2 regions of the Geodermatophilus sp. SYSU D01176 genome follow, and region 2 is predicted to be linked to the other one. Evidence: riboswitches for the same ligand, from Rfam matches in the RefSeq annotation. Region 2 holds a riboswitch; the other holds the start of a gene.
What was found. A riboswitch is a leader RNA that binds a small molecule or an ion and turns the genes downstream of it on or off. The one in region 2 is predicted to bind S-adenosylmethionine.
Positions count from the first base shown of each region.

Region 1: linked by a shared signal. The riboswitch ahead of ACI78Z_RS00905 (methionine ABC transporter ATP-binding protein) and the one ahead of thrC (threonine synthase) in region 2 are both predicted to bind S-adenosylmethionine.

Region 1 is NZ_JBJGYN010000001.1:191,257-206,034, reverse strand. It holds gene ACI78Z_RS00985 (hypothetical protein) at 1-39, opposite strand, end outside; gene ACI78Z_RS00980 (hypothetical protein) at 459-887, opposite strand; gene ACI78Z_RS00975 (AfsR/SARP family transcriptional regulator) at 1,161-1,937, opposite strand; gene ACI78Z_RS00970 (AfsR/SARP family transcriptional regulator) at 2,043-2,780, opposite strand; gene ACI78Z_RS00965 (hypothetical protein) at 2,901-3,122, opposite strand; gene ACI78Z_RS00960 (AfsR/SARP family transcriptional regulator) at 3,339-4,166, opposite strand; gene ACI78Z_RS00955 (response regulator transcription factor) at 4,409-5,290, shown strand; gene ACI78Z_RS00950 (alpha/beta hydrolase) at 5,463-6,284, opposite strand; gene ACI78Z_RS00945 (glycerophosphodiester phosphodiesterase) at 6,346-7,632, shown strand; gene ACI78Z_RS00940 (hypothetical protein) at 7,629-7,847, shown strand; gene ACI78Z_RS00935 (carboxymuconolactone decarboxylase family protein) at 7,844-8,203, shown strand; gene ACI78Z_RS00930 (hypothetical protein) at 8,214-8,456, opposite strand; gene ACI78Z_RS00925 (HpcH/HpaI aldolase family protein) at 8,543-9,277, opposite strand; gene ACI78Z_RS00920 (antibiotic biosynthesis monooxygenase) at 9,668-10,288, shown strand; gene ACI78Z_RS00915 (MetQ/NlpA family ABC transporter substrate-binding protein) at 10,367-11,185, opposite strand; gene ACI78Z_RS00910 (methionine ABC transporter permease) at 11,248-11,907, opposite strand; gene ACI78Z_RS00905 (methionine ABC transporter ATP-binding protein) at 11,904-12,932, opposite strand; SAM riboswitch class I at 13,180-13,274, opposite strand; gene ACI78Z_RS00900 (hypothetical protein) at 13,427-13,618, shown strand; gene ACI78Z_RS00895 (hypothetical protein) at 13,787-14,038, opposite strand; gene ACI78Z_RS00890 (3-deoxy-7-phosphoheptulonate synthase) at 14,295-14,778, shown strand, end outside.
Region 2 is NZ_JBJGYN010000003.1:163,126-177,903, reverse strand. It holds gene ACI78Z_RS03665 (glucose-6-phosphate dehydrogenase) at 1-126, shown strand, start outside; gene ACI78Z_RS03660 (VOC family protein) at 157-516, shown strand; gene groL (chaperonin GroEL) at 725-2,353, opposite strand; gene ACI78Z_RS03650 (cold-shock protein) at 2,736-2,936, opposite strand; gene thrC (threonine synthase) at 3,142-4,443, opposite strand; SAM riboswitch class I at 4,456-4,587, opposite strand; gene ACI78Z_RS03640 (HAD family phosphatase) at 4,648-5,469, shown strand; gene ACI78Z_RS03635 (ABC transporter permease) at 5,527-6,396, opposite strand; gene ACI78Z_RS03630 (alpha/beta fold hydrolase) at 6,477-9,368, opposite strand; gene ACI78Z_RS03625 (LytR C-terminal domain-containing protein) at 9,422-10,591, opposite strand; gene ACI78Z_RS03620 (DUF3263 domain-containing protein) at 11,164-11,526, opposite strand; gene rarD (EamA family transporter RarD) at 11,613-12,530, opposite strand; gene ACI78Z_RS03610 (CBS domain-containing protein) at 12,588-13,019, opposite strand; gene ACI78Z_RS03605 (DUF5313 family protein) at 13,108-13,518, shown strand; gene ACI78Z_RS03600 (dodecin) at 13,574-13,780, opposite strand; tRNA gene ACI78Z_RS03595 (tRNA-Thr) at 13,944-14,016, opposite strand; gene ACI78Z_RS03590 (nuclear transport factor 2 family protein) at 14,241-14,684, shown strand; partial or broken gene ACI78Z_RS03585 (hypothetical protein) at 14,641-14,778, opposite strand, start outside.

The sequences.
Region 1 (14,778 bases), on a different contig from region 2:
GCGCAGCAACGGCGACGACGGTTGCTCACTCGTGGGCACGACCCACCTCCAGCACCTCTCGCGGACTCCCCGGCGGACCGGGTGCTGCGAAGGAGAGGCACCGGCAGGGTCCGGTGATACCTGCCGGGGCGCGGCCGACGCCGCGTCGGTACCAGCGGCTCCCGCGCTCCGTCACCGTCCGCGGCGGCGAGTACTCCAGTCATCCCCCGCATCGCCGCGCCGCGCTTCCCGCGCGGCACGGACCCGCCCTGACAGCGGTTCTCGGGTCGGTCGGGGGCAGGTCGACGGGCGAGACCGCCGATCTCGCACGCGTCGAGGCCGGGAGCCGTGCGAGACCGCCGATCTCGCCGCTGCGGCGGCACGGAACTGGCCTGAGGCCGGCCGACCGTCCGACGAACGCGCAGCGTCCTCGACGACGTCCCGGCGGCCGGAGGGTGGGACCCCGCTCCCGCCAGGTCCTACCTGACCAGCGAGAGCCTGACGCCGGAACGGGACGCCGAGAGCGGCGTCGTCCGGCTCCGCCGGCCGACCGGGGTCGGCCGACCCGCGGGACCGGGCAGGCCGACGAGGGCCGGCTGCCGGCGGCGCTCGAGCACGTCGGTCGGCACCCGGATCCCCGCGATGGTGATCGCCTCCGGCACCGGGGTCGTCCCCAGCGCGGCGAGGGTCTCGGGCTCGGCCTCCTTCTCCTCGACGATGAACTGCACCGACAGCACCGGGGTGCGGCGGCCGTCGACCACCTTGTGACCGATGCCGACGGAGCAGACGTTCGGGTCGTCCAGGTGGCGCTGACCCTCGGTGCGGAGGTACCGGCGGAGGCCCGTGAGCAGGTCTCCGTACGGCACCTCGCCGGGCCGGGAGTCGACGCCAGGTGGCTGACCGGACATGGAGGGGCCTCCCCGGGTGCTCGGGCGCGGTCGGCGCGGCCACGGAGGCCGGCCACCCCCCCGATCGTGGCCGGACCCCGCGCCTGCTCCGGACAGAGGGAGCCGCCGGGTCGCCTGATACACCGCTGTCACAGCGGTGTGCCGGTTGGTTGACGGGTCGTGCTGGCGCGGCAGCGGGATCGCGTGATCTCGCACGGCTGAACGCCTCGAAGCGTGCGACATCACGCGATCTCGTCTGTCGACCACCTCTGTCAGCCAACCCGAGAACCGCTCTCAGGAGGCGGCCCGGTGCGCTCCGCCCAGGTGCTGGACCAGCCGGGTGAACCGGTCGGTCGGGTCGAGGCCGAGCTCGTCGCGCAGCATCGTCCGGAAGTGCTGGTAGGTGCGGACGGCGGCGGCCACGTCGCCCTCGGCCAGGTGCACCCGGACCAGGAGGCGGTGGGCGCTCTCCCGCAGTGGCTCGCTGCGGACGGCGAAGTGCGCGGCCTCGACCGCCTCCGCCGGCCGGCCCGCCGCGGCCAGCCGGGCGCCGAGGGTCTCCAGCGCGTACAGCCGCAGCTGCCGCAGCCGCTCCCGCTCGATGAGCACCCAGTCGTCGTGCCAGCGGGGCAGCAGGTCGCCCTGCAGGTCCGGGGGCAGGAGGGTCAGGTCGTCGAGGGGGGTCCGCGGGTCCCGGACGGCCGCCGCCCACGCGATCAGCTCCCGGACGTCGACGTGCACCCCGGGGGCGAGGGCCAGGGCGCCGCCCGCGGTGTCGAGGAGCCCCGGGGCCACGCGGCCCAGCCGCCACAGCGCCGAGCGCAGGCTCGCCTGCGCCTGGTCCTCGGGGACGTCGCCCCAGAGCTGGCCGGCGACCGCCGAGCGGCCCGGCCGCCCGGCGAAGCAGACGAAGGCGACCACCCGCTGCACGCCCGGGGGGACGTCGTCCCGACCGGCCCGCGACCCCCGGCCCGCCGACTCGAGGGAGAAACCGTCCAGCAGGCCGACCCGGGGCGCCGGACGTCGGTCCGGGGCCGGCCACGCCGCTGTCGTCCGCGTCCGCGCGTCCATGGAGATCCCCTCTGCAGCGGTGGACGACCGGCAGAGGCGGACGGCGGCCGACGTGATACACGCGACCCCGCTACCCGCGGGGACCGGAGCGCCCCCGCGCGGGCGTCAGCGCGCGACCGGCTGCAGCGGGCGGATCCCCCGCACCAGCTGCGTCATGTGCTCGCTGGGCCGAGCACCGATCTCGTCGGCCAGGAGCGCGCGGAACCGCTCGTAGACCCGCAACGCGTCGGCGACGTTGCCCTCCGTCAGGTGGACCCGGACCACCGTCCGGTGCGCGCTCTCCCGCAGCGGCTCGGCGCGCACCGCCGCGTAGGCGGCCTGGAGCGCGTCCCCGTACCGCCGGGCCGCCGCCAGCCGGGCCGCGACCTGCTCGAGGGCGTGCATGCGCACCTGCCGCACCCGCTCGCGCTCGAGCATGACCCAGTCGTCGTACCACCCGGGGAGCAGCTCACCGAGGAGGCCGGCGTCGGGCAGCTCGACGTCGTCGATCGAGGACCGTGGGTCCCGCACCCGCCGCACCCAGTCGTCGAGCTCCCGCACGTCCACCCCGACACCGTCGGCCAGCGAGAGGCGACCGGCGGACACGGCCACCAGGCCGGGCGCCGCCTTCTGCAGCCGCCACAGGGCCGAGCGGAGGCTGCCGTGGGCGTGGTCCTCGGGGACCTCCGGCCACAGCACACCGGCGACCGTCGACCGGGGTGGCCGCCCGGCCAGACAGAGGTGGGCGACGAGACGCTGCACGCCGTGCGGGAGCTCCCCCACCCCCGGCCGACCGTTCCCGGCGCCGAACTGGACCCCGAACCCGTCGAGGAGCGTCACCCGGGCACGCGCATCGACCCCCACGTCGACCATCCCCTCCCGTCGACGGTGCGACGACACGGAAGATAGGCAGGGCGCGGACGGATGGTCAGGGTCCAACTGCCCGCTGTCGCCCCTCGGTGGCGCGGAGACCCCGGGCGGAACTCAGCCGTTCGCGTCGTCCGGGTCGACGGCGTCCCGGACGAAGCCGTCGAGCCAGGCGCGGACGGCGGCGAGCACGTCGTCCGGGGACGACGCCACGGCGACCGTCGCGTCCTCCGCGGGCGTCTCGGCGGTGGCCTGCACGGTCAGGAGCCGCGCCCTGAGCTCGCCGGGGCCTTCGAGCCACACGCGGATGAGCAGTGCCGCACTCGGGTCGTCGACCACGTCTCTCTCCCACGGGGTACTACGCAGCGTTGCAGAGTCCGCTGTCCGATGCCCGCGTACCGCGGTCAACGTGCGAAGACCCATGCTGGGTGGTCACGCTGCGTGGCGCAGTCCCCCGTACGGATGATGCGCCGACACCACGGGCACCCCCGTGCCCGTGGTGCGCCGGCGCCCCGTCCCGCCCGGCCCTCCGGTGCGGCGGCGGGGCTCGTCCCCCTACGCCCGCGTCAGGCCGGTCGTCGCCCTCGACTGCGACGGGATGGCCGCCCCGGAGCGGACGTGGACTCCCCCGGCAGGGAGGTGCGGCGCGGCCGGCACCCGGCGCAGCCGCGGGATGTGCTGCACCAGCCGGGTCATCTGCTCGGTCGGGGACACGTCCAGTTCGTCCCGCAGCATGGTCCGGAAGAGCCCGTAGGCCCGGATCGCCTCCGCCACGTTGCCCTCGGCCAGGTGCACCCGGACCACCGTCCGGTGCGCGCTCTCCCGCAGCGGCTCGGCGCGGACCGCCGCGTACGCGACCTCCAGGGCCTCGCCGTGGCGACCGAGGAGGGCGAGCCTCGCGGCCACCGCCTCCAGGGCCTGCATGCGCAGTTGGCGCAGCCGCTCCCGTTCGAGGAGGACCCAGTCGTCGTACCACCCGGGCAGGAGGTCACCGAGCAGCGCCGCGTCGGGCACCGCGACGTCGTCGGCCCCTGCGGGCGGGGCGATCGCCCGCCGCGCCCAGTTCCCGAGGTCCCGCACGTCGACCCGGACGTCCGCCGCCAGACGGAGCGCGCTGCCCGACGCCTCGATCAGGCCGGGCGCCGCCTTGTTGAGCCGCCACAGCGCCGACCGCAGACTGCCGTGGGCGTGTGCCTCGCGGACGTCGGGCCACAGGTGTCCGGCCGTCGCCGTCCGGGTCGGCCGGCAGGACAGGCAGAGGTGGGCCACCAGCCGTTGCACGCCCCGGGGCAGGTCGTCGGTGGCCGCCCGGTGCTCCCGGCCGGGGACCTCGAGGTGGAATCCGTCGAGCAGGGTGACGCGGGTGGCTGGTGGGCGGTCCACGGAGGTCGTCCTTCCTGTGGGATCGAACAGCCGTCCAGGAGGAGCACCGGAGAGACGACGGTATCCCCCGGCCGCGTGCCCGTGAGCGGCGACGGGAACGCTATTCACGTCCGCGCGCCGGGACCGTACGCAGTTGTGCGTACGCACCGGCCGGTCACGGCGGGACCACACCCGCCTCCCGGACCGGCCACCGGGGCGCGACGACCTCCACGATCCGGTGCGGACGGATTACGCTCTGCTGCGTGCCGGGCACCACGACGTGTCACGCCGCGTGGCTGGAGCTGGTCGGCGACATCCTGCAGGGGCGGCCCGGGGCACGGGAGTTCCCCCACGCGCGGGTGGCGGACCTGCTCCTCACGTCCTTCGGTGCGGCCTGCTGCTCGCGCAACGTCGTGGACGGCGCGTGGGTGGACCACGTCGTCGGTGGCTGGCCCGACGGCTTCCTGCCGACGACGCCGCCGTCCGGTCTGCTCCCCGACGCCACCACCCAGCCGCTGATCCGCTGGTACGCCGTCACGCGCAGCTCCGCACCGCAGATCCTGGGCCGGGTGCCCCACGCGGTGGCCGGTCCGGGGATGCGCGCGGAGTGGTCGGCGTTCGCCCGCCCCCTCGGCATAACCCACCAGCTCGCCCTGCCGCTCCGCGTGGGCGAGGGGATCGAGGCCTACGTGGTGAGCCGCCCCGACGACGACTACGGCGACGCCGATGCCGCGCTGGCCGCCCTGGTGCTCCCGGTGCTGACCGCGATCGTCGGACAGCACCGGGTGCTGCGGGACGTGCCGGAGGAGCGGTACGACCGCGCCGTGGGCACCCGGCTGACCGACCGCGAGTTCGCCGTCCTCACCCTCCTCGGGGCGGGCCTCACCGCCCAGGCGATCGCCCGCCGCCTGGACACCTCGCCCCGGACGGTGCACAAGCACCTCGAGCACCTGTACCGCAAGCTCGGTGTGCGCGACCGGCTGATGGCGGTCCAGCGGGCTCGGGACGCCGGCCTGCTGCCCCCGCCTCCCGAGCCCGGGAGACGGCGCGGAGCCCCCCATGCCCCGGTGCGCATCCCCTCCCCCCGGAGCGGCGGGCAGCTCCTCGCCGGCGTGCCCGCCGGGCGGAGCACCCCCGGGCTCTGACGTCCCCTGCCGCTGCCGGCGGTCAGGTCGCCGGGTGCCCGACCCGCCAGACCTGCGCGACCTCCCGTGTCCGGGTGGTGTCGGCCTCCGGGTCGCCACGGACCAGCACGAGGTCGGCGCGCATCCCCGGGACGAGCGCTCCCCGGTCCGGCAGGTCGAGCGCGGCGGCCGGCTACCCCGTGGTCAGCGCGGCCAGCTCCGCGACGGCGTCCACGAGCAGCTCGCCGTCGAGCAGGACGCGGTCGTTGTGGTCGGCGCCGGGCACCTCCACGCGGCGGTGCAGCTGCGCGGCGGCGTCGGCGACCCGCCGGCTCTGGGCCGGGGGCACGATCGCGTCCCGGCCGCCGTAGACGACCGTCGTCGGCACCCGCAGCCCGGCGACCCGCTCGGCGACCGGGTACCGGTCGCGCAGCAGCAGCCGGACCGGGAGGAACGGGTAGTGCTCGCTCCCGACTGCGGCCAGGTCGACGAACGGCGACCGCAGCAGGAGCCCGGCCGGCGGGTGCTCGACGGCCAGCTCGGTCACCACGCCGCAGCCCAGGCTCTCGCCGTAGTAGAGGAGCCGGTCCCCGGGGACGCCGGCCTCCTCGACCAGGTAGCTGCGTGCGGCCCGCACGTCGAGGGCCAGCCCCTGCTCGCTGGGGCTGCCCGGGTTGCCCCCGTACCCGCGGTAGTCGAACAGCAGCACCGCCAGTCCGGCCGACGACAGTGCCCGTGCCAGCGGCGCCCGCAGACCCCGGTGCCCGCCGTTGCCGTTGGCCACGAGGACGGCGGGGGCGTCGGCGGTCGGGCCGGGGACGAACCAGGCACCCAGGCTCAGGCCGTCGGCGGTGGTCAGCCGGACGTCCCGGCCGCCCGGGACGACGTCGGCGGCCGCGGGCACGGGGCCGCCGTGCGGGAGGTACACCAGGCGCCGCTGCACCGCCCACAACAGACCCACCAGCACAGCCAACACGACCGCGACGACCAGCGCCGCCCGCAGCACGGAGCGCACGGCCCATGGTCGGGGGCCGGCGGCCGCACCGCACACCCCCGCCGCGCGTCAGGATCCCCCCGTGGAGTTCGCCGACCTGCGCCGGCCGTTCGTCATCGCCCACCGCGGTGGGGCCATGCAGGTCCCGGAGCACACGATGGAGGGGTACCGGGTGGCGGTCGGCCAGGGCCTGCCGGTCATCGAGCAGGACGTGTCGACGCTGGCCGACGGCGGCCTCGGTGTCATGCACGACGGCACCGTGGACCGCATGACCACCTCCAGCGGCAACGTCGCCGACCACACCGCGGTGTCCTGGAAACAGCTCGACATCGACGCCGCGGACATCCTCGGCGGGGGCTGGCCGAACGGGCTGCGCCCTCCGCTGTTCGAGGAGGTGCTCACCGAGTTCGGCAACCGCGTCCTGCTCTGCTGCGAGGCCAAGAGCCGCGACGCGATGCGGCCGATGATCGACGCGCTGGTCCGGCGCGGGATCAGCCCGGCGTCCGTCCTGCTCCAGTCCTTCGCGCTGGCCGACTGCCGGCTGGCGCGCTCGCGGGGGTGGGGGGTCATCTGGCTGGGGAGCACCGACGTCGACCGGGCCGCCGCGGAGGGCATCAACTGGATCGGACCGGAGGCGGGCTCGGTCACCCCGGGGCTGTGCGCCCGAGCGCACGCCGCGGGGATCGAGGTGGCCTGCCACACCGTGAACCGCCGGCACTCCCGCGACGTCCTCGTCGCCGACGGGGTGGACGCGCTCTTCTCCGACGACCCCGTCTACATCGCGGGGGACGCGGCGCGGCGCACCGCGGACCTGTTCGCCCGTCAGGTCTGGCTGCCCGGGATGCTGGCGGACACCGACCGGGGCCGGTTCCACGCGGACGACGGTTCCTGGGGCGTCGACGTCTCCGCCACCGCGAGCTCCACGCTCATGGGGTTCCTGGCGCCGCCGGACCCGGCCGCGTTCACGCTGCGCCTGGCCCTCCGAGTGGACGAGACCTGCGCCGACGGCCGCACGAGCGGCGGGTGGGTCCTCCTGAGCACCGACGACCACCCGTACCGGCCGTCGTCCGCCGCGTCGGCCGGCGTCAACGGCTACCGGTTCTGCCTGCGGGCGGACGGCGGCCTGGACGTCCACCGGGTCGTCGAGGGGGTCGCCACCGCGCTGGCGTCCTCGACGGGGGCGCCGCTGCGGATGGGCACCTACGTGCCGCTCCGGATCACCGTCACCGGCTCGGACCTCCTGTTCACCCGCGCCGGCGACGTCGCCGAGACCGTGACCGTCGCCGACGCCACCCACCGCCCCGTGCCCGTCGTCCACCTCGGCGGCGCGCTCGCCGGGGTGCGCTTCAAGGACGTGGAGTTCGCATGACCGACCCGTGGGAACGCCCGGGCCACGGCCCCTCCGACCCGGAGGGCTACCTCATCGAGCAGACGCGCGAGGGCTACCGGTGGACCTGCCGGGCCGACGGCCGCTCGGGAGGCCCGTTCGCCAGCCGGGAGGAGGCCGTCCTCGCCGCCGAGGCCGACCACCACACCGGGTGCACCGAGCCCGGCGGGACGACGGCTGACACCATGCCGCCATGAGCCACGGCCACGCCGTCCAGGACGAGCTCCGCGAACCGGCCCGCGCGCTGCGTCGCGCGATCCCCGAGGTCTACGCCGGCTACCGCCAGCTGCACGCCGCCGCGTACGCCGCGGGTGCACTGGACGAGAAGGCGAAGGAGCTCATCGCGCTCGCCATCGCGGTCAGCAAGGAGTGCGACGGGTGCATCGCCTCGCACGCCCGCGGCGCCGCCCGCACCGGCGCCACCGAGGAGGAGGTCGCCGAGGCCCTCGGCGTCGCGATCGCCATGAACGGCGGACCGGGCACCGTGTACGGCCCGCGCGCGTTCGCCGCCTTCCGGGAGTTCGCCGACGATACCGATCCCGAGCAGGGCTGACCGGCGGCCGTCACGCCGGTCGCTGCGGGGGCGGCGCGGACGGCGTCCGGGTGGGCCGGGTGCGGGTGAACCGCCACCCCGCCCGCTCCAGCAGGGCGATGCTCTGGTCGACCACGGCCTCGAGGTCGTACTCCTGCGGCACCTCCGGGGGCATGGCCAGATCGAGTGCATTGGCCAGCGCCACGTGGAAGTCGCTCCGTGCCATCGCCGCGCCTCCGTCCCCCGTTCCCGGGCTGCGAACGTCCTCGGCCACGCCGGTGGTGCTCCTCGGCGGCACCCTGATGATGTCCCCGGCTCCGCCTGCTCGTCGACGCCGTCCGGGGCCGACCGCGCGGACGGTCAGGCCGGGTGGCCGCGGGCGACGCCGAGGTGGTGCCGCCCCGCCTCGGTCAGGGAGACGGTGTCGACGGCGACCGTGACGATCGTGGCGCCCTCGGCGGCGTAGCCGGCGGCCTCCTCGCCGCTGGAGGCGTGGACCCCGACGGGCACGCCCGCGGCGGCGGACCGGGCGATGATCGAGGACAGCACGCCGCGCAGCTCCTCCCGGCGCTCGTCGCCGGTCAGCCCCAGGGACAGGGACAGGTCGCCCGGACCGACGTAGACGCCGTCCAGCCCCGCGACGGCGAGGACGGCGTCGAGGTCGTCGAGCGCGGTCGCGGTCTCGACCATCACGACGGCCAGGGGCCGGTCGGCCCCGCCGGAGAGGCGTCCGATCGACCGTCCCCCGGCCGGGGCGTACCGGCAGGCCGCGACGACCTCGCGGGCGTGGTCGGCGTCGCGCACGTTGGGCACGACGACGCCGCGGGCGCCCAGGTCGAGCGGGCGTCCGACGTCGGCGAAGCCGGGGCTGCGGGTCCGGACCAGCGGCACCGCGCCCGCCCCGGCGATCGCCGCGGCGACACCCGGCAGCTCGGCCTCGGCGGTGGCGCCGTGCTGCAGGTCGACCACGACGTAGTCCGCTCCGGTCCGCGCCAGCACCTCGCCGGTCACCACGCCGGGCAGCAGGCTCCACAGGCCGTGGCACGCCTGCCCGGCGGACCACCGCCGCCGCAGGTCGACCTCGCTGACCGCCATCCCGGGCCTCCCCCTCCCCGGCTCGGGACTCCGGCGGCGGCGCCGGACGGCGCACCCGGGACCGGGCCGGGGACGATCCTGCTCGGCGGCCCCGGCGCGCGCGACCGGGCCGACCGCCTACCTGGTCACCGCCCGCACCATGGACCGGACGAGCGAGCCGACGGCGGCGACCGCGGCGGCCGCGACCACGGAACGGAGCAGGGGGTGCCTGGGGGTCATCGTCGTCTCCCGGGGGTCTCGAGGAGCGCCCAGCGTCCACCCGGTGGGCGGCGCGCAGGAGTCGCCGCACCCGGTGCGGGATGCCCGTTGCCCGGACCCGGGCGGAGGAGCACAGTGTGTCGCGCGGCGGTGCCGCAGGGGCGTCGCCGCCACCAGGAAGGAGTGGTGGCCATGTACGCCCGATCCACCACCATCCGAGTCCGGCCGGAGGTCGTCGACGACCTCACCACCGCCATCCGCGACGACGTCATGCCGATGGTCACGCGGCTGGAGGGCTGCGTCGGTCTCTCGCTCCTGACCGACCGCGACACCGGTCGGTGCATCGCCACCAGCGCCTGGGAGACCGAGGACGCGATGCACGCCAGCGCCGAGCAGATCCGCGCGTCACGGGAGCGGGTGGCCGAGCGGTTCCGGGCCACGACCGAGGTGCAGGAGTGGGAGATCGCCGTCCTGCACCGGGCGCACCGGGCAGGGGACGGCGCCTGCGCGCGGGTCACGTGGGCCCGGACCGGCCCCGCGAACCTGGACCGGGTCACCACCGCCTACCGGGAGAGCCTGATGCCCTGGTGGGAGCAGACCCCCGGGTTCTGCAGCAACAGCCTCATGGTCGACCGCCGGGACGGCCGGTGCGTCTCGGCGGTCGTGTTCGACAGCCGCGAGGCGATGACGCACACCCGCGACCAGTTCACGACCCTGCGCGAGGAGTTCTCGAACCGGATGGGCATGGAGATCCTCGAGGTCACCGAGTTCGACCTCGCCCTGGCCCACCTGCGGGTGCCCGAGACCGTCTGACCGGCCGGCCGCGGCCGCGGGGTGCCCGTGGTGGCGCGCGGGGGCCGGACGTGCGGCCGGGCCCCCGCGCGTCGACCGTCAGAAGGCGGGGATGACCGCGCCCTCGTAGGTCTGCTCGATGAACCGGCGGACCTCGTCGGAGTGCAGCAGCTGCTCCAGCTGCTGGATCCGCTCGTCGTCCTCGTCACCGGTCCGCACGACCACCAGGTTGGCGTTGGGGTTGCCCTCGGCCTCCTCCAGCGCCAGGGCGTCCTCCGCCGGGACCAGGTCGGCCTCGATGGCGTAGTTGCCGTTGATCACCGCGATGTCGACGTCGGCCAGCGACCGGGGCACCTGGGCGGCCTCCACCTCGGAGATCTGCAGGTCCTTCGGGTTGTCCTGGACGTCCAGCGACGTCGGCGCGGCGTCGCCGGTGTCGGCCAGGGTGATCAGCCCGTTGGCCTCGAGCAGCCGCAGCGCGCGGGCGGCGTTGGTCGGGTCGTTCGGGATCGCCACGGTCGCGCCGTCGGGGAGTGCGGCGAGGTCGGTCAGCGACTCGGAGTAGATGCCCAGCGGCTCGATGTGCACCGGCTCCAGCGGGGTGAAGTCGTACCCGGCGCTGGCCTCCTGCTCCTCCAGGTACGGGATGGTCTGGAAGTAGTTGGCGTCCAGCGACCCGTCGTCCAGCGCCACGTTCGGCTGCACGTAGTCGGTGAACTCGACGACCTCCAGGTCCAGGCCGGCGCCGGCGGCGAGCTCCTCGTCGACGTACCGCAGGATCTCGGCGTGCGGCACCGGGGAGGCCCCGACCCGCAGCGGCTCGTCGGCCGCGGACAGCTCGGCCTCACCGCCGCCGCACGCGGCGAGCAGGGCGGTCGCCGCGGACGCGGCCAGGAGCGAGGTCAGACGGGAGCGCATGGTGGGGGTTCTCCTCAGGGGGTGATCGGTGGCCGGGCGGCCACCGGAGGTGGGGAGGGCGGTCAGGCGTGGGCCAGCCGGCGCGCCCAGTGGTCGCCGGCCCACTGCAGGGCCTGCACGATGAGCAGCAGCAGGACGACGGTCAGCAGGGTGATGTCGGTCCGGAACTGCTGGTAGCCGAAGCGGATGGCGAAGTCCCCGAGCCCGCCGCCGCCGACGGCCCCGGCCATCGCCGAGTAGCTGATCAGCGCGACGACGGTGACGGTGACCCCGGCGATCAGCGAGGGCCGCGCCTCGGGCAGCAGCACGGTGCGGACGACGTCCCGGCGGCGCGCGCCCATGGACATCGCCGCCTCGACCTTCCCGGGGGCGACCTCGCGGAGGCTGGTCTCCACGAGCCGGGCGAGGAAGGGGACGGCGCCGATCGTCAGCGGCACGATGGCTGCCGTCGAGCCGATCGTCGTCCCGACGAGACCGCGGGTGACGGGGGCGACGAGGAACAGCAGGATGATGAAGGGCAGCGACCGGCCGAGGTTGACCACCAGCCCCAGCAGCCGGTGCAGCAGCGGCCGCGGGGCGAGCGCCCCCGGGGCGGTGACCGTCAGCAGGATCCCGAGGGGGACGCCGAACACCACCGTGAGCAGCGCGGAGACCCCGACCATGTACAGCGTCTCGCCGGTCGCCTCGACCAGCTGCGGGTAGATGCGGGCCCAGTCGCTCACCGGTCCACCCCCGCCGCCGGAACCGTGTCCGCGTGCACCGGTTCGATCAGGACGCCGTCGTCGCGCAGCCGGCGGACGGCGCCGTCCAGCCGCCCCAGGTCGCCCGTGGCGCGCAGCAGCAGCCGGCCGTACCGCCCGCCGGCGACCGTCTCCACCGAGCCGCCGGCGACCTCGACCGCGAGCCCGAGCTCCCCGACCAGGGTCCGCAGGACGACGGTCTCGGGCGTGCGGTCGGTGACGGTCACCCGCAGCAGGACCCCGCTGTGGCCGGCGCCGGCGTCGGCGACCGGGGCGGGCAGCAGCGCGTCCCCGAGCGGCGAGTGCTCGCGGGTCAGGACCTCCGACAGCCGGCCGCTGTCCACGACCCGGCCCCGCTCCAGCAGGACGGCGCTGTCACACACGGCCTTGACCACCGCCATCTCGTGGGTGATGAGCAGGACGGTGAGCCCGAGCTCCGACCGCACCCGGCGCAGCAGGTCCAGCACGCCGGCCGTGCTGGCCTGGTCCAGGGCGGAGGTCGCCTCGTCGCAGAGCAGCACCGTGGGGCGGCCGGCCAGGGCCCGGGCGATGGCCACCCGCTGCTTCTGCCCGCCGGACAGCTGCCCCGGGTGCGCGTCGGCCCGCTCCCCCAGCCCGACGAGGTCCAGCAGGTCGGTGGCCCGGCGACGGCGCTCGGCCCGGCCGACCCCGGCCAGCTCGAGCGGGTGCTCGACGTTGCCTGCCGCGGTCCGCGAGTCGAGGAGCTCGAAGTGCTGGAACACCATCCCGATGGAGCGGCGCGCGCGCCGCACCTCGTCGTCCGGCAGCTCGGTGAGCACCCGGCCGTCCACGGTCACCGATCCCGACGTGGGCCGCTCCAGCAGGTTCACCAGGCGCACCAGCGTGCTCTTGCCCGACCCGCTGGGGCCCACCACGCCGGCGAACTCGCCGGCCGCCACCCGCAGGTTCACCCCGTCGACGGCGACGACCTCGCCGGAGCGCCTCCGGGCGGGGAAGACCTTGCGGACGTCCTTCAGTTCGATCACGGGCGGGCAGTCCTCGGGGTGAGCAGGCAGGGACGGGGGTCGAGCGGCGCCGGCGGCGGACGCACGCGGGGGTACCCCGCGGACGGCCGGAGGCGTCACGGGCGGGAGACGGCGACGGCTGATCTGCCCGGTGTGACCGGGCGGCTACCGCGACGGGGGTCGGGCGGTCAGCGACACAGGGCCGCGGCGGTGCGGCTCAGGTCGACGTGCCGGCGGGCCCACGTGGGCGCTGGGCCTGTCATCGAGTCCTCCATCGGTCCTGGCAGTAGCACCCTCGTCCGCGGAGGCGGGGGGTTGCTGCGGCGTCGTCGAGCCAGGTCTCTCAGCCGCTCCGGATGGTCTTCTGGATCGACTCTACCCAGTGGCGAGGAGGGACCGGCGCCCCTGGCCTGCGACGTCACCCACAGCCGACCGCGACGAGCGCGCCCGACGGACCGCCGAGCCGCGCTACTCGCCGCCTTCGAGCACGTCCGGCGCCGGGCGAGGAGGCGGGTGTGCAGCTCTGGGGCAACCCGGACGGCGTCCCCTTCGGCCGGCACCCCTTCGGTGTGCCCATCGAGGCCGAGGCGACCTCCGGCGGGGTGATCTTCGGCCCGGAGCTGCGCGCGGGCTGGTGGTGGGGCACCGACCGCCAGGCCGACGGCGAGCTCTTCCGGGCCCGGATCACCGACGTCACCTTCCGCTGACCCGGCGTTCCCACACCCTCCCGGCCGGAGGATGAGGTCGCCGCGACCCGGTCCTCGAACGCGTCACCCGACGGCACCGACGGGACCGCGCCCCGGCGCGCGGACCGACTCGCCGGCGCCGCGTCCCCGCCTCGACGTCGGGAGCCCGTGCCGCACGAGCGGTCGGGCCTAGTGTGCGGCACTCGAGTGGAGCGCCGCTCCGCCGACCTCCCGAAGCTCGGAGACCGCCAGCACCCGGCTCGTGGGGTACAGCTCGACGTCGGCGTCGTCGCTCAGCCGGTCCGTGACGGTGAGCCAACCGGGTGGGCCGAATCGCACGATCCGCCGGGGCAGCTCGACCGCATCCGCCGGGTTCGCCGGATCCCGGAGGACGACCCGGCCCTCGTACAGGTGGCGGTCGTTGACGGTGGTGACGTCCATGGGCACAGCTTCCTCGGTGCGACCCGCTCCGGAGGTCGGCGCGAGCCGGTGCCCGAGGCGGACGACGTCCGACCCCGTCGGACCGGGCACGGAGAGGGGCCACGTCGTCGGCGGTGGCCCCTTCCCCGGCCGGTGCACGGCCCGGGCCGAGCCCCCGCGACGCCTGCGACGATGGCGGCAGGTGCCGCTCGGCCGGTCGGCCCCGTCCGCGCGTGGGATCGCGGTTCCCCCGGCCCATCCAGGAGGCGTTCGCACGATGGCACAGCACGAGGACCTGCCGGCCGACCGGATGCTCGACGTCTCCGCGCGCATCGCCGATGCCCTGCTCGAGGTGCAGCGTGCGGTGAACCGGCAGATCGACGCCACGCAGGCCGACCTGCTGCCCGGCGTCCAGCAGCGACTCGGCCTCCAGGATGCGGCCGCGGCCGATCTCTCCGGCCTGGTGAACACCCGGATCGCGGCCCTGACCATCGTCGTGACCCCGGAGGCGGTGGCGAGCGTCCTGCCGCTGTCCGCTGCCTCCGTCGCCACCACGCGGGCCGGACGCCGCGCCGTGGCCGACATCGTCAGCGGCGCCGACAGCCGGCTGGTCGTCATCGCCGGCCCGTGCTCGATCCACGATCCGGCCGCCGCCCTGGAGTACGCCGGCTTCGTCCGTCGGATGCGCGCCAGGCACGGTGACGACCTGGAGATCGTGATGCGCACGTACACCGAGAAGCCGAGGACGGAGGTCGACTGGA
Region 2 (14,778 bases):
TTCGCCCCGCTGCAGCAACGGCCGCCGCGGGTGCACCGCTACGAGCCCGGCTCGTGGGGCCCCGCGGAGGCCGACGCACTGGCCGAACCCGCCGGCTGGCTGCTGGGCAGCGATAGCCGGGACTGACGTGCGCTGACTGTGTGCTGGGGTGACGGCATGCCCACCGCACCCGCCCGCTTCAAGGACCTCTGCCTCGACGCCCGCGACCACCAGGCGATGGCCGACTGGTGGTGCGCCGCCCTGGGCTACGTGCGCCGTCCCTCGGCCGAGCCGCGGGAGCCGGGGTGGCCGGTGCCCATCGAGGACCCCGCCGGTGCCGGTCCGCTGATCTGGCTCAACCCGGTGACCGAGCCGAAGACGGTCAAGAACCGGGTGCACCTCGACGTCGTCGGCGACTCGGCGGCGCTGCAGGCGGCCGGGGCGACGCTGCTGCGCGCCCGGGACGCCGAGATCGGCTGGGACGTGCTCGCCGATCCCGAGGGCAACGAGTTCTGCTGCTGCGCGCCCGAGGCCTGAGCCCTCCTCCGTCGAGATCGCGCGATCTCGGACGCTCCAGGGGGCGCATCCGTGCGAGATCGCGTGATCTCGCCGTCGGGACAGACCGCCGCAGAACGCCGACAGGGGCGGCCCCGCGAGTGCGGGACCGCCCCTGCCGGGCAGTGCAGGTACTACCGAGCGACCGGCCGAGCCGTGGTCGGCGGAGCTGCTCGGCGGGTGGCTGGACTCAGAAGTCCATACCGCCCATGCCGCCGTCGCCGCCCGGCATGGCCGGGGCGGCCTTCTCCGGCTTGTCGGCGATGACGGCCTCGGTGGTGAGGAAGAGCGCCGCGATGGAGGCGGCGTTCTGCAGCGCCGAGCGGGTCACCTTGGCGGGGTCGATGATCCCGCTGGCGACCAGGTCCACGTACTCGCCGGTCGCGGCGTTGAGGCCCTGACCGGTCTCCGAGTTGCGGACCTTCTCCGCGACGACGCCGCCCTCGAGGCCGGCGTTGACGGCGATCTGCTTCAGCGGCGCCTCGAGCGCGACGCGCACGATGTTGGCACCGGTCGCCTCGTCACCCTCGAGCTCGAGCTTCTCGAACGCGACGGTGGTGGCCTGCGCCAGGGCGACGCCACCACCGGCGACGATGCCCTCCTCGACGGCGGCCTTGGCGTTGCGCACCGCGTCCTCGATGCGGTGCTTGCGCTCCTTGAGCTCCACCTCGGTCGCGGCGCCGGCCTTGATGACGGCGACGCCACCGGCCAGCTTGGCCAGGCGCTCCTGCAGCTTCTCGCGGTCGTAGTCGGAGTCCGACTTCTCGATCTCGGCGCGGATCTGGTTCACCCGGCCGGCGATCTGGTCGCTGTCACCGGCACCCTCGACGATCGTCGTCTCGTCCTTGGTGACGACGACCTTGCGGGCGCGGCCCAGCAGGGAGACGTCGGCGGTGTCGAGCTTGAGGCCGACCTCCTCGCTGATGACCTGGCCACCGGTGAGGATGGCGATGTCGGTCAGCATGGCCTTGCGGCGGTCACCGAAACCGGGGGCCTTCACCGCGAGGGACTTGAAGGTCCCGCGGATCTTGTTGACCACCAGGGTCGCCAGGGCCTCGCCCTCGACGTCCTCGGCGATGATGGCCAGCGGCTTGCCCGACTGCATGACCTTCTCCAGCAGCGGGAGCAGGTCCTTGACCGAGCTGATCTTGCTGTTGACGACGAGCACGTACGGGTCGTCGAGGACGGCCTCCATGCGCTCGGCGTCGGTGACGAAGTAGGGCGAGATGTAGCCCTTGTCGAAGCGCATGCCCTCGGTGAGCTCGAGCTCGAGGCCGAAGGTGTTGCTCTCCTCGACGGTGATGACGCCTTCCTTGCCGACCTTGTCCATCGCCTCGGCGATGAGCTCGCCGATGGCCGGGTCAGCGGCGGAGATCGACGCGGTGGCGGCGATCTGCTCCTTGGTCTCGACGTCCTTGGCGGTCGAGAGGAGGTACTCGGTGACCGACTCGACGGCCTTCTCGATGCCCTTCTTCAGAGCCATCGGGTTGGCGCCGGCGGCGACGTTGCGCAGACCCTCGCGGACGAGCGCCTGGGCGAGCACGGTGGCGGTGGTGGTGCCGTCACCCGCGACGTCGTCGGTCTTCTTCGCGACCTCCTTGACGAGCTCGGCGCCGATCTTCTCCCACGGGTCCTCGAGCTCGATCTCCTTGGCGATGCTCACACCATCGTTGGTGATGGTGGGGGCGCCCCACTTCTTCTCGAGGACGACGTTGCGGCCCTTGGGGCCGAGGGTCACCTTGACGGCGTCGGCGAGGGTGTTCATGCCCCGCTCGAGGCCGCGGCGAGCCTCTTCCTCGAAGGCGATCATCTTGGCCATGTGGTGATGTCCTCCATGCATGGATCGCTGCACGGCCGGGATCGGCGCCCGCGACGGACGACACCGGCGCCGCGGGCACTCCGTCGGCCCGCACACCAGTGCCTCACCGTTCCGACCTGATTGGCACTCGGCACTGTCGAGTGCCAATCGCGAGTCTGGCACTCGACCCTGCCGAGTGCAAGCACACGGTCGTCCTCCGGACGACACGGCGGCCACGTGCAGTCCCCGACCTGCACGGAGGCCGTCCACGTCCCTCCTCGGGGACCCTCCGGGCCCCGCTCGTCGGTCGTCCGCGCAGGGCACCGCACGTCGTCCCGGTTGAGGTGGAACAGCACGGAGGCCCGGCCCCCGCGAGGGGGACCGGGCCTCCGGTGGGCTCAGGTCAGGCGGTCCGCACAGCGTCGGCCTGGGGGCCCTTCTCGCCCTGGACGACCTCGAAGGTGACCCGCTGGCCCTCGTCGAGGCTCTTGTAGCCGTCCATCTGGATGGCCGAGTAGTGGACGAAGACGTCCTGACCGCCGTCAACGGCGATGAAGCCGAAGCCCTTCTCGGCGTTGAACCACTTCACGGTGCCCTGTGCCACGTGTGCTCCCACGTTCGTGCGTGCGGACGGCCCCCCACCGACCAGGGAGGCCGGGTCGAGCTCTTCCGCCCGTCGAACACGAACGTGGAACCGAACCGCGGGAGAAGGTACAGCACAAAACGCGTGGTGAGACCAGACTCACGCACACGCCACACCGGATCGGGGGACGCCACCCCTGGGACGCGGGAGCGCGCCACCCTACCGGTCAGCCGATGAGTCCGGCCTCCCGGAGCGATGCCAGGGACGGCGACACCCGGTGGGTCGGCCCGACCACCGGCTCCAGCGGGTCGAGGGTCTTCAGCCCCTCGCCGGTGTTCAGGATGACGGTCTCCTTCGCCGGGTCCAGCCGGCCGTCCTCGACCAGCTGGCGCAGGACCGCGGTGGTCACCCCGCCCGCGGTCTCGGCGAAGACGCCGGTGGTGCGGGCCAGGTCGCGGATGCCCTGCACGATCTGGGGGTCGTCCACCCGGCCGACGGCGCCGCCGGTGCGCCGGATGGCGTCGAGCGCGTACGGGCCGTCGGCGGGGTTGCCGATGTTCAGCGACTTGGCGATGCCGGTGGGCTTGACCGGCTTGACGACGTCCCAGCCGTTGTCGAAGGCGGTGGCGATCGGGTCGCAGCCGGCGGACTGGGCGCCGAAGATCGTCCACTCCGTGGCCTCGACGATGCCGGCCGCGGTCAGCTCGCGGAACGCCTTGTCCACCTTGGTGAGCAGCGAGCCCGACGCCATCGGGATGACGACCTGGGCCGGGATGCGCCAGCCGAGCTGCTCGGCGAGCTCGTAGCCCATCGTCTTGGAACCCTCGGCGTAGTAGGGCCGCACGTTCTGGTTGACGAACGCGGTGTCCTCGAACTCGTCGGTCTCGGCGAGCTCGCTGGTCAGCCGGTTGACGTCGTCGTAGGAGCCGTCGACGGCGACCAGCGTCTGCCCGTAGACCGCAGACTGGACGACCTTCCCGGGCTCGAGGTCCGACGGGATGAAGACGAAGGAGGGCAGGCCGACGCGGGCGGCGTGCGCGGCCACCGAGTTGGCCAGGTTGCCGGTCGAGGCGGCGGCGATCTTGCTGTAGCCGAGCCTCTTGGCCGCGGTGGCGGCCAGGCTCACCACGCGGTCCTTGAACGAGTGCGTGGGGTTGGCCGAGTCGTCCTTGACCCACAGCCCGCCGGTGAGGCCCAGCTCGGCGGCCAGCCGATCGGCGCGCACCAGCGGGGTCATGCCGGGGTCCAGGGTGACGCGGTCGGCCGGGTCCTGGCCCACCGGCAGCAGCGCGGCGTAGCGCCAGATGTTCTGCGGACCGGCCTCGATCTGCGCGCGGGTAACCGCCCGCATCAGCTCGGGGTCGTAGTCGACCTCCAGCGGGCCGAAGCACTCGGCGCAGGCGTGCTCGGCGATCAACCCGAAGGTGGCGCCGCAGTTGCGGCACACGAGTCCGCGGGCCGGGGACGGCGGAACGGGGCCGCCCGCGCTGGAGTCGGCCTGCTGGGAACCAGGAGCGGTCAGGGTCATGCGACGACTACCTCCTCATCTTCCCCGCGTCGGGCCGTCGAGCCGCGCGGGACGGAATTGGCACCCTTCCGCTGCGCTGGACGCGCGAGGCGGCGGTTGCCGGGGCTTCGTCGGGCCGTGTCCCTCTGCCCCTCTGGATGAGTGGAACGCCCGCGACTCTACCCACGTGGCGGGCGGCGCAGCGGCCGGGTCCAGGATGGTCCGGTGAGCACGCGCGTCGTCTACACCGACCTGGACGGCACGATGGTCGGGCCGCGGGGCTCGTTCTGGCACACCGCGGCGCGGGGCCTCACCGCCGACCCGGCCACCGCGCTGCACGACCTGCACGACGCCGGTGTCGCCCTGGTGCTGGTCAGCGGGCGCACCTTCGAGCAGGTGGTGGAGGCCGCGCGCATCTTCGCCGCGGACGGCGCCATCGCCGAGCTGGGCTCCGTGGTGAGCTGGGACGGCGGCCGCGGCGTGCACCAGCTGACCGGGGCGCTGCCCGACGAGTACGCCGATCGGACACCGATGGAGGTCATGGCCGAGCTGGGGATCGTCGAGGACCTGCTGGCCCGCCACCCCGGCCGGCTGGAGTGGCACGCGCCCTGGCACGCCACCCACCTCACCGACGCGCTGCTGCGCGGCCGGGTCGACCCGCTGGCCGTGGACGCCGAGCTGGCCGAGCGGGAGCTGGGCTGGCTGACGCTCAAGGACAACGGTGCGATCCCGGCGACGTCGCGGATGACGCTGGCCCCCGAGGCGCTGCCGCCGCGGGTCTACCACCTGATGCCGCGCGGCATCTCCAAGGGCGCGGCGATCGCCTGGGACCTCGAGCGCCGCGGGCTGACCCCGGCCGACGCGGTGGCGGTCGGCGACAGCGTCAGCGACCTGGAGATGGCGCCGGCGGTCGACCGGCTGTGGATCACCGCGAACGGGGCCACGGTCGACGGGATGGCCGACCTGCTGGCCGCCGTCCCCAACGTGACGGTGACCGACGCCCCCATGGGCGAGGGCTGGGCGCAGGCCGTCCGCGCCAGTCTGTAGGCCCCGTCCAGGGCACCGCCCCGAGCCTGCGAGGGGTGGGGAGGACGGGGTCCTTCGTCAGCTGGTGACGTCGCGGCGGGAGAAGTGCCGGAACCCCAGCGCCGTGAAGACAGCCGCGTAGACCAGCGACTGGACCACGCCGCGGAACAGGTCGCCGGAGTCGACGGGGGTCTGCAGCAGGTCGGTCCAGGCGAACTCCTCCGCGGTCGGGAAGAAGTCGCGGATGGAGCCGAGCTGCTCGACCTGGTCGAGGATCGCGAAGACGAACACCGTGAACACCGCGCCGCCCACCGCCGCCAGCGGCGCGTCGGTCACGGTGGACAGCCAGAACGCCAGCGTGCCGACGACGAGCAGGTGGACGGCGAGGTAACCGACCATCCCGGCCAGCCGCAGCAGCCCCTCCCCCTGGCCCAGGGTGACGCCGACCGGTGTCTGGACGGCGCCGAAGCCGAACGCGGTGCCGCCGGCGACCAGCGCGGTGACCACCAGGGTGAGCAGCGCACCCGCCGAGAGCACGAACGCGGCCAGCCACTTCTGCCGGAGCAGCCGCATCCGCGGCACCGGGGTGGCCAGCGTGTAGCGCAGCGACCCCCACTGGGCTTCGGCGGCCACCGTGTCGCCGAAGAACAGCGCGTAGACGACGACCAGGAAGAAGCTCGTCGTCGCGAACAGCACGAACAGCGTGAAGTTCAGCGCGCTGGAGGTCGCGACGTCGACGAGGTTGATGCGGGTGTTCTCCTCGGCCTCCTCGGAGCCGCCCAGCTGCAGGGCGGCGATGAGGATGAGCGGCAGCGCCACCATGAGCACCAGCACGCCGAGGGTGCGCCGGCGCTTGAACTGCCGGCGCAGCTCGACCGACAGCCGCAGCGTGCGCTCGGGCCGGTAGCCCGCCACCGCCCCGGTCGGCTGCACGTGCGCCAGGTCCACGGCTCGACTCCAACCTCGATCCGCTCCTCGGTCGCCGGCGCTCCCTGCGGTGCTCCCCCGGCCGTCGTCCTCGCCGACGCTCACGACTCCCCCACCAGTGCCAGGAACGCGTCCTCCAGCCGACGGCGCGGCGTGAACGCGTCCACCGCGATGCCGGCGGCCACCAGCGCCTGCAGCGCCCGCGCCCGGCCGGTGCCGTCGAGGTCGGCCACCAGCCCCTCGTCGGTGTGCTCCACCGTCACCCCGGGCAGCCCGGTCAGGACGGCGGCCGCCCGGTCGGCGTCGCCGCCGTCGGCCAGCCCGACCAGCACCGACCCGCCGGTGCCGACGATCTCCTCCACCGTGCCCTGGGCGATCTTCTGCCCCTTGGCCATGACGACGACGTGGCTGCAGGTCTGCTCGATCTCGCTGAGCAGGTGGCTGGAGACGATGACCGTGCGGCCGGTGGCGGCGTAGGAGCGCAGCACCTCGCGCATGGCGTGGATCTGGGGCGGGTCGAGCCCGTTGGTCGGCTCGTCGAGGACCAGCAGGTCGGGCAGGCCGAGCATCGCCTGGGCGATCGCGACCCGCTGGCGCATGCCCTGGCTGTAGCGGCGCACCGGCCGGTCGATGGCGGCACCGAGGCCGGCGACCTCGATCGCCTCCGCCATGTGCGCGTCCTCGGCCGGCCGACCGGTGGCGGCCCAGTACAGCCGCAGGTTGTCCCGGCCGGACAGGTGCGGCTGCAGGCCGGTGCCCTCGACGAAGGACCCGAGCCGGGACAGCACCGGCGCGCCGGGCCGGATCTCGTGACCGAAGACGGTGATCCGCCCGTCGGTCGGCCGGATCAGGCCCATGAGCATGCGCAGCGACGTCGTCTTGCCGGCGCCGTTGGGGCCGAGCAGGCCGAGCACCTGACCGCGGCGCACCTCGAAGGAGAGGTCGCGGACGGCGACGAAGCCGTCCTTGTAGGCCTTGGTGACGCCGGTGAAGCGCAGCGGCACCTCCTCGCCGTCGGGTTCGACGTGCGAGACCTGCCGCCGCCGGTGCCTGCCCCACAGCGCGGCCGCGAGCCGGCCGAGCAGGCCCAGCGCCAGGACGACGCCGAGCAGCACCCACCAGCGAGAGGTGCCGCCGGCGGCCTCGGTGCGCCCGCCGACCTCCGGGACGGCGAGCGCGGCGGCGTCCCCACCGGAGGCCAGCGCGACCGAGTAGACGGCCGCCTCGGTCGGCAGGGCGAAGGCCTGGTCGGTCGAGGAGACCACCACGCGCATCGTGTGCCCGGCCTCGAAGCGGTGCACGATCCCCGGCAGCGTCACGCGCACCCGCGTCGGCGCGCTGGGGTCGGCGGACAGGCCGGTGAGCGCCAGCGGGGCGACCAGGCCCGCCGGCAGCGTCGCCTGCCCGTCGGGGCCGACGTCGTAGAGCTTGGCGAAGAGAGTGGCCGAGCCGCCGGGCGCGGCGACGGCGAGGTCGATCGTGGAGGCGCCGACGACCTCCACCGCGTCCTCCAGCGGCTCGCTCTCGAAGGCGGCGAACTGGCCGGGGACCTCGAAGGCCGTGCCGGACAGCGCCGAGGCCAGCGCGCCGAGCCCCGGGACGACGGTGATCGCGGCCGGCGTGCCCCCGGCGGGCGTGACCACCGGCTGCAGCGGGCCGTCGACGGCGATCGCCGAGCGCTGCGCGGGCTCGGCGCCGGCCAGGCCGGGATAGGCCGGCGCGGTGACGGTGCGGTTGCCGCCCTGGACGGTGCCGACGGTCGCGGTCACACCGGTCGGGGCCGGGAACTCGAAGCCGGTGCCCGGGTCCGCGCCCTGGCCCCGCAGGTGCCGGTCGAACCAGCCGGCGACCTGCTCGCGCAGGTCCTCGGTCGTGCGCTCGGAGGCCTGGGTGTCGTGGCCGCCCTGGTACCAGACGACCTTGACGGAGGTGCCGTCGGCGGCGATGCCGCGGGCGTTGGCGTCGGCCTGGCCGAGGCCGAACAGCGAGTCCTGCGTGCCCTGCACCAGCAGGGTCGGCGCGTCGATCCGGTCCAGGACCGTGGCCGGGCTGCTGCGGTCCAGCACGGCGGCGATCTCGGGGGTGAGCGTGCCGGTGGAGGCCGCCGACTGGTAGGCCGCGCAGACCTCCGCGCTGAAGCGGCCGCAGGTGAGCAGCTGCTCGACCGCCTGCGGGTCCACCGCCGCCGGGTCGATCGACGGCAGCGCGGCCGCCACGTCCTCCGGCACGTCGCCGTTCTCCAGGTCACCGCCGCCGGGCCCGCCGAGCAGCCCGCCGAGCGGCGTCGACCCGATCCCGAAGAACAGGCCCGACCACAGCCGCTTGTAGACCCCGCCGTCCTGCGCCTGCGGGGTGGCCGCGACGGTGCCGGCGGCCGGGTCGCCCACCTGCGACGGGAACAGCGCGGCGGTCAGGGAGTGCCAGGTGATCTGCGCGGCGATGGCGTCGATCCGGTCGTCGTAGCCGGCACCGAGCAGGGCCAGCGCCCCGCCGTAGGAGGCCCCGGCGACGCCGACGCGCGGGTCGCCGTCGCCGTCGAGCAGGACGTCGTCCCGCTCGGCGAGCCGGTCGAGCAGCGCGGACAGGTCGGCCACCTCGAAGCGCGGGTCGTTGAGGCCGATCCGGCCGGTGCTCGCCCCGAAGCCGCGGGCGGAGTAGGTGAGGACGACGTGGCCGCGCCCGGCGAGGTCGCGGGCGTCGTCGGCCACCGAGTCCTTGCTGCCGCCGAAGCCGTGGGCGAGCACCACCGCCGGCGCCGGGTCGCCGGCGGTCGCCGAGGCGGGCAGGAACAGCGTGGTGTCCAGCTCCGCGGCGTCGGCACCCTGGCCGACCGGGACCCGCGCCTCCTCGGTGGCGACGTCCTCGGCGGCACCGGCCGGGGCTGGAGGCAGCAGCCCGGCCACGGCCAGGGTGAGCAGCAGGAGCAGGGCGGCCGACGTCGCGCGAGCGCCGGGGCGCGGGCGGGGACGCAGGAGCCCGCGGACGGGTCGCACGGAGCCGCCAACGGACGGCCGCGCCCAGGGGTTCCTGGGGCGGCCGGGCGCGGTTAGGGCACCCACTCGCCGGTGGCGACCACCACGAGGCCGGGCGCCGCGGCGTCCGGGACCTCGAAGAAGCGCTCCGCCGGGCCGCTGACCTGCGGGAACTGCTGCACCAGCTGGATCGCGGCGGCGTACTGGGCCTGGTCACCCGGGGTGTAGTAGACGGTGGTCGTCGCGACGTCCGCGCCCGGGTACTCGCCGACGCCCGCGGACTCCCAGCCGCCGCCGGTCAGCTCGGCGGCGATGTCGCCGGCCAGCCCGGAGACGCCCGTGGCGTTGAGCACGGTCACCGGCGCGCGGACCGGCGTGGCGGGAGCGGCGTCGACCGGCGGCAGCGGCGCGACGTCCAGCGGCGGCAGGGCCGACGTCGGGACCGCCGTCGGAGCCGCCGTCGTCGGCGCGGCCGTGGTCGGCGCGCTGCGCGCGGCCTCCTGCGCCTCCGGCGAGGTGAAGGAGTAGACGCCGAGCACCACGAGGGCGACCACGGCCACGGCCAGCAGGGCCACCGCGGCGCGGCGCACGCCGGAGCCGCGCACCTCCTCCTGCCGGGCCGCACGGACGGCGCGCAGCCGCTCGGCCTCGGCCGCCTGGCGCTCGGCCCGGAACGCGGCGCGGCCGCCGACGACGCCGGTGCCGCTCCCGGTGTCCGGTCCGGGGCGGTCCTCGTCGCCGTGCCGGTCGCCGTCCGTGTACCCGTCCTCGTCGAGGTCGTCGCGGTCGTCGTCGAGGTCGTACCCGTCGTCGTCCCGGGCGGGCGTCCGGTCCGGGATCGCCTCGGTGGCCGGCGCAGCCGCCCGGGACGATCCGGCGGGGGTCCGGTCCGGGATCGCCTCCGTCGCCGGCGGCAGCAGCGGGGCCTCGTCGCGGGTGCGGGAGGGGCTGGTCCAGTCGCGGTACCCCGGGGCGGCGCCCGGGGCGGGCGCCGCGGCCGCAGACGGACCGGCGGACCGGGTCGGCTCGGCCTGGAGGCCGGTCGGGGCCCCGCTGCGGTGCGGCGTGGCGTCGTCGGCCCAGGCGCGGACGCGGTCCGCGGCGCGGCGGCGGGGTGTCGCGGCGGGCCTGCTGGTGGCCGGCTCCTCGCCGGCGTCGGGCGTGGGGACCGCCTGGAACGGGGCGACGGTGGTGCGCGGGGCGGCCGGAGCCGCGGGCGCGGCGGGTGCAGCGGCGGGTGGCACCGGCAACCGCACGCGGGTCTGCGGCGCGGGCTCCGCGGGACGGGGGCGCTCGGCGGGGGGCGCGGGGCGCGCCCGGCCGGCGACCGGGACCGGCCGGGCGGGGGCGGCGGTGCGTCCGGCACCGGCGAGGAGAGCTCCGGCGACCGGAGCCCCGGCGGCGGGGGCGGCGACGCGGCCGGGCGTCGGCGACGGAGCGGCGGCGCGGGTGGCGCCCGCGGCAGGGCGGGGCGGAGCCGCTGCCGGGCTGCCCGGACGTGCGGCGACGCCGCCGCGCGACGAGGCCGGGACGGCAGGCCGGGCAGGTGCGCCGGCGCGGGGCGGGGCGGCGGGTGGCACCGTCCGGCCCTGCGGGGGACGCCGGCGGCCCGGGTCCTCCTCCGCGTCGAGCAGGCCGTCACGCCTGCGATCGGCGCGACTGCGGCTGGGCGCCGTCGGGTGGTCGCTCAACTCGTACTCGGCGGGGGGCGCGTCGCGCGGCCCGTCGGTGCGGCGACGACCGTGCGGGACCGGGGCACTCCCCCGGTCCGGTCCGTCACCGCCTGATGCCGCGTGCCTGCCCACGGTGACCAAATCTAGATGCCGCGGCTCCCGTTGCCCAGGAACTGAGACGATCGCCGCTGTCCCCGCGCGGCGCGCAGCCGCCGCAGCCGCCGCACCAGCAGGGGGTCGGCCTCCAGCGCCGCAGGCCGGTCGACCAGGGCGTTCAGCACCTGGTAGTAGCGGGTGGGGGCCAGGCCGAAGCGGTCACGGATGGCCGTCTCCTTGGCGCCGGGACGGCGCCACCACTGCCGCTCGAAGGCGAGCATCTCGTGCTCGCGGCGGGTGAGGCCACCGGGCGGGGCGGCGGGGGTGGTCGGGGCAGTCGGGTCGGCCGGCGGGGGAAGAGGCACCTCGCCCCCCGGCGGGGAGACCGCGGGAGCTGGGTCGGCAGACACGGGACTTCCTCTCTCGGGATACCCCCGACGGTAGTCCCGCCCACCGACATCCCGGGCCGCCGGCGGCCGCGCCGTCCGACCGCGGGTCAGACCGGAGCGGGAGCCGCCTCCGCCGTCCGCCGCCGGGCCCCGGCACGGGCGGAGCGCAGGCTGTCCACGGTGAAGACGGCCAGCGCCACCCAGACGATCACGAAGCCGGCCAGCCGGGCCGGCGGCATCGGCTCCTCGTACACGAAGACGCCGATCGCCAGCTGCATCAGCGGCGTCACGTACTGCAGCAGCCCGACCGTGGACAGCGGGATGCGCCGGGTCGCGCCGGCGAACAGCAGCAGCGGGACGGCGGTCGCCACGCCGGAGCTGAGGAGCAGCAGCAGGTGTCCGGTCCCGGTGTTGCCCGCCGCCCCCTCCCCCTGCGCGTGCAGGACGCCGAGCACCGCCACCGCCGGGACGACGACCAGCGCGGTCTCCACGAACAGCCCGGGCGCCGCGCCGACGCGGACGAGCTTCTTCATCAGCCCGTAGAGGCCGAAGGTGACCGCGAGCGTCAGCGCGATCCACGGCGGGCGGCCGTAGTCGACGGTCAGCACGCCCACGGCGACGGCGGCGATGCCGACCGCCACCCACTGCAACCGGCGCAGCCGCTCGGCAAAGACCACGACGCCGAGCAGCACGCTGACCAGGGGGTTGATGAAGTAGCCGAGCGAGGTCTCCACCACGTGCCCGGAGTTGACCGCGTAGACGAAGACCAGCCAGTTGACCGCGATGAGCACCGCGGCGCCGAGGAGCACCAGCAGCGACCGGCGGTCGGTGACCGTCGCCCGGACCTGCGGCCAGGCCCGCACCACGGTCAGCAGGACGGCCACGAAGACCAGCGACCAGATCACCCGGTGGGCGACGATCTCCAGCCCGCCGGCCGGCTCGAGCAGGGGGAAGTAGAGCGGGAACAGCCCCCAGAGGCCGTAGGCGGCCAGACCGGAGGCGACCCCGGCGCGCCGCTCGTCCACGCGCCTCACGCTACGCCCGGCGTCGTTGCGCCGGCCAACGGGTTGACCGAGCGACCCTCAGGTCGTCTGGATGTAGTCGACGAGCTGGGCGCGCTCCTCCTCCAGCTCGTCGAGCCGGGCCTTGACGACGTCCCCGATGGAGACGATCCCGACCAGCACGCCGCCGTCGACGACCGGCACGTGCCGCACCCGGTGCTCGGTCATCGTGCGGGCCAGCTCCTCGACGCCGGCGTCGGGCACGCAGGTGTGCACCTGTGCGGTCATCACGCTGGAGACCGGGTCGGCCAGCAGGGCCGCACCGCGCTGGTGCAGCGCCCGGACGACGTCCCGCTCCGAGACGATCCCGTCGACGCGACGGCCGTCGGCGGAGACCACCAGGGCGCCGATCCCGTGCTCGGCGAGCAGCGCCAGGGCATCGCGGACGCTGGCGCTCGCCTCGATGGTGGCCACGTCGCCGCCCTTGCGGCGGAGCAGCTGACGGATGTGCATGCCGGACCTCCTCGCCGTCGGGTCGCGGGCGAGTGTGCTCCCGCTCACAGGCCCCCGGCAACGCCCTCCCCGGCCTACCGTCGTCGGTGTGCGAACCCGTACGACCGCGCCCCGCCCCACGCCGGTGCAGTGGGTGCGCTACGCGCTGGGCGGCCGGCTGCCGCGGGAGCTCTCCCCGTGGGTGCTGGCCGACACGACGGAGCCCGGCTGGGTGCGCCGCCACCTGACCCGGGCGGTGGTGCAGCTGCTGCCGGTGCTGGTCCTGTGCATCGCCGTCGTCCCCGTGCCGCTGGTCTATCGGCTCTCGGCCGCGGCGGGCGGGCTGCTCATGGGGCTCATCTTCTCTCTGGCGTTCATGGTCGAGACCACCGAGCACCGCGTCGCCAAGGCCGGGTACCCGGCGGGGACGGCGGCGCGGGTGCGGGCCGAGCGCAGCGAGCGCGAGCAGGCCGAACGCCGCGCCCGCTACCGGCGGGACGGCGCCGGCAGTTTCGACTAGAGAGGACCCCCTCCCCGCCACTCGCAGGCTCGCGGCGGGACCCTTCAGGTGCCTGCTACTCGACGCGGAAGCCGACCGACAGCCGCACCTGGAAGTAGGCCACGTCGCCGTCGACGACCTGACCGCGGATCTCCTTGGTCTCGAACCAGTCGATGTGCCGCACCGTCTCCGCGGCCTTGCGGATCGCGGTACGGATGGCGTCGTCGACGCTGGTCTGGCTGCTGCCGACGATCTCGCTCAACCGGTACACGTGGTCGGACACGGCCGCCTCCTGGGTCGGGCTCCCCGGCGCCGTCGTCTCGCCGCCGGCCGGGCGTCACGCTAGCGAGGCCGCCGCCCGCCCACCACGCGACGGGACGTCGCCAGGTCCACGGCGGCCGCATCCAGGTCCTCCAGCGGCCGACGCGCTGAGCTGCACGTCGTAGAGCCGACGGGGGGACTCGAACCCCCAACCGCCCGATTACAAGTCGGGTGCGCTACCAGTTGCGCCACGCCGGCGGGACATGGGAACAAGTCCCGGGACAAGGATAGGGACTGCGCGGGGACAACTTGCCCAACACCGGGCCGGACGACGGTCGGGCAGGTCGCTGCGTCCACCCGCTGACCGCTGGAGGAGCCGGCGGCCAGGTTCCTACCCCCGGTCACGAGCCGCGACGAGAATGCCCACGCGGCTCGGCCGCGCCTGCCGGGTCGACTCACCGTGCGCTCGCAGTGGAGCAGCCATGAGCACCGACATGATCCGTCCCGACATCCTGAACGACCTGTTCCCCGAGGCCCAGGCGGCCATCGCCACCCGCATCGACGAGATCCTCGACGCCTGTGCGGTGAAGGACTTCGACCGCCTGACGACCTACCACCTGGCCGGGCCGAAGTTCTCCAAATTCGACGACCTCGAACCCCTCGACCGCCAAGACGACGAGACGGCGATGCGGTCCGAGGTCGAGCAATTCAGCGCCGTAGATGACCTCGATCCCCACGCCGACGACCTCAAGATCGACGTGTTCGGCCCTGTGGCAGTCGCCACCTGCGCCTTCCGGGCATCATTCCGATTCCAGGGGGAACAGCAGTCCAGCCGCATCCGCACCACCCTCGTGTTCGTCGACACGGGCAGCGGCAACTGGCTCATCTGCCACGAGCACCACTCGCCGTTCGCATCCAGCTCTTAGGCCACCCCGGCGCACCGAGGACGCGACGGTCGACGCCACCACCACGAGACCTGGGCCAGTCGCCGTCCCCGCCGCCCAGGAGTTCCAGGTGGCA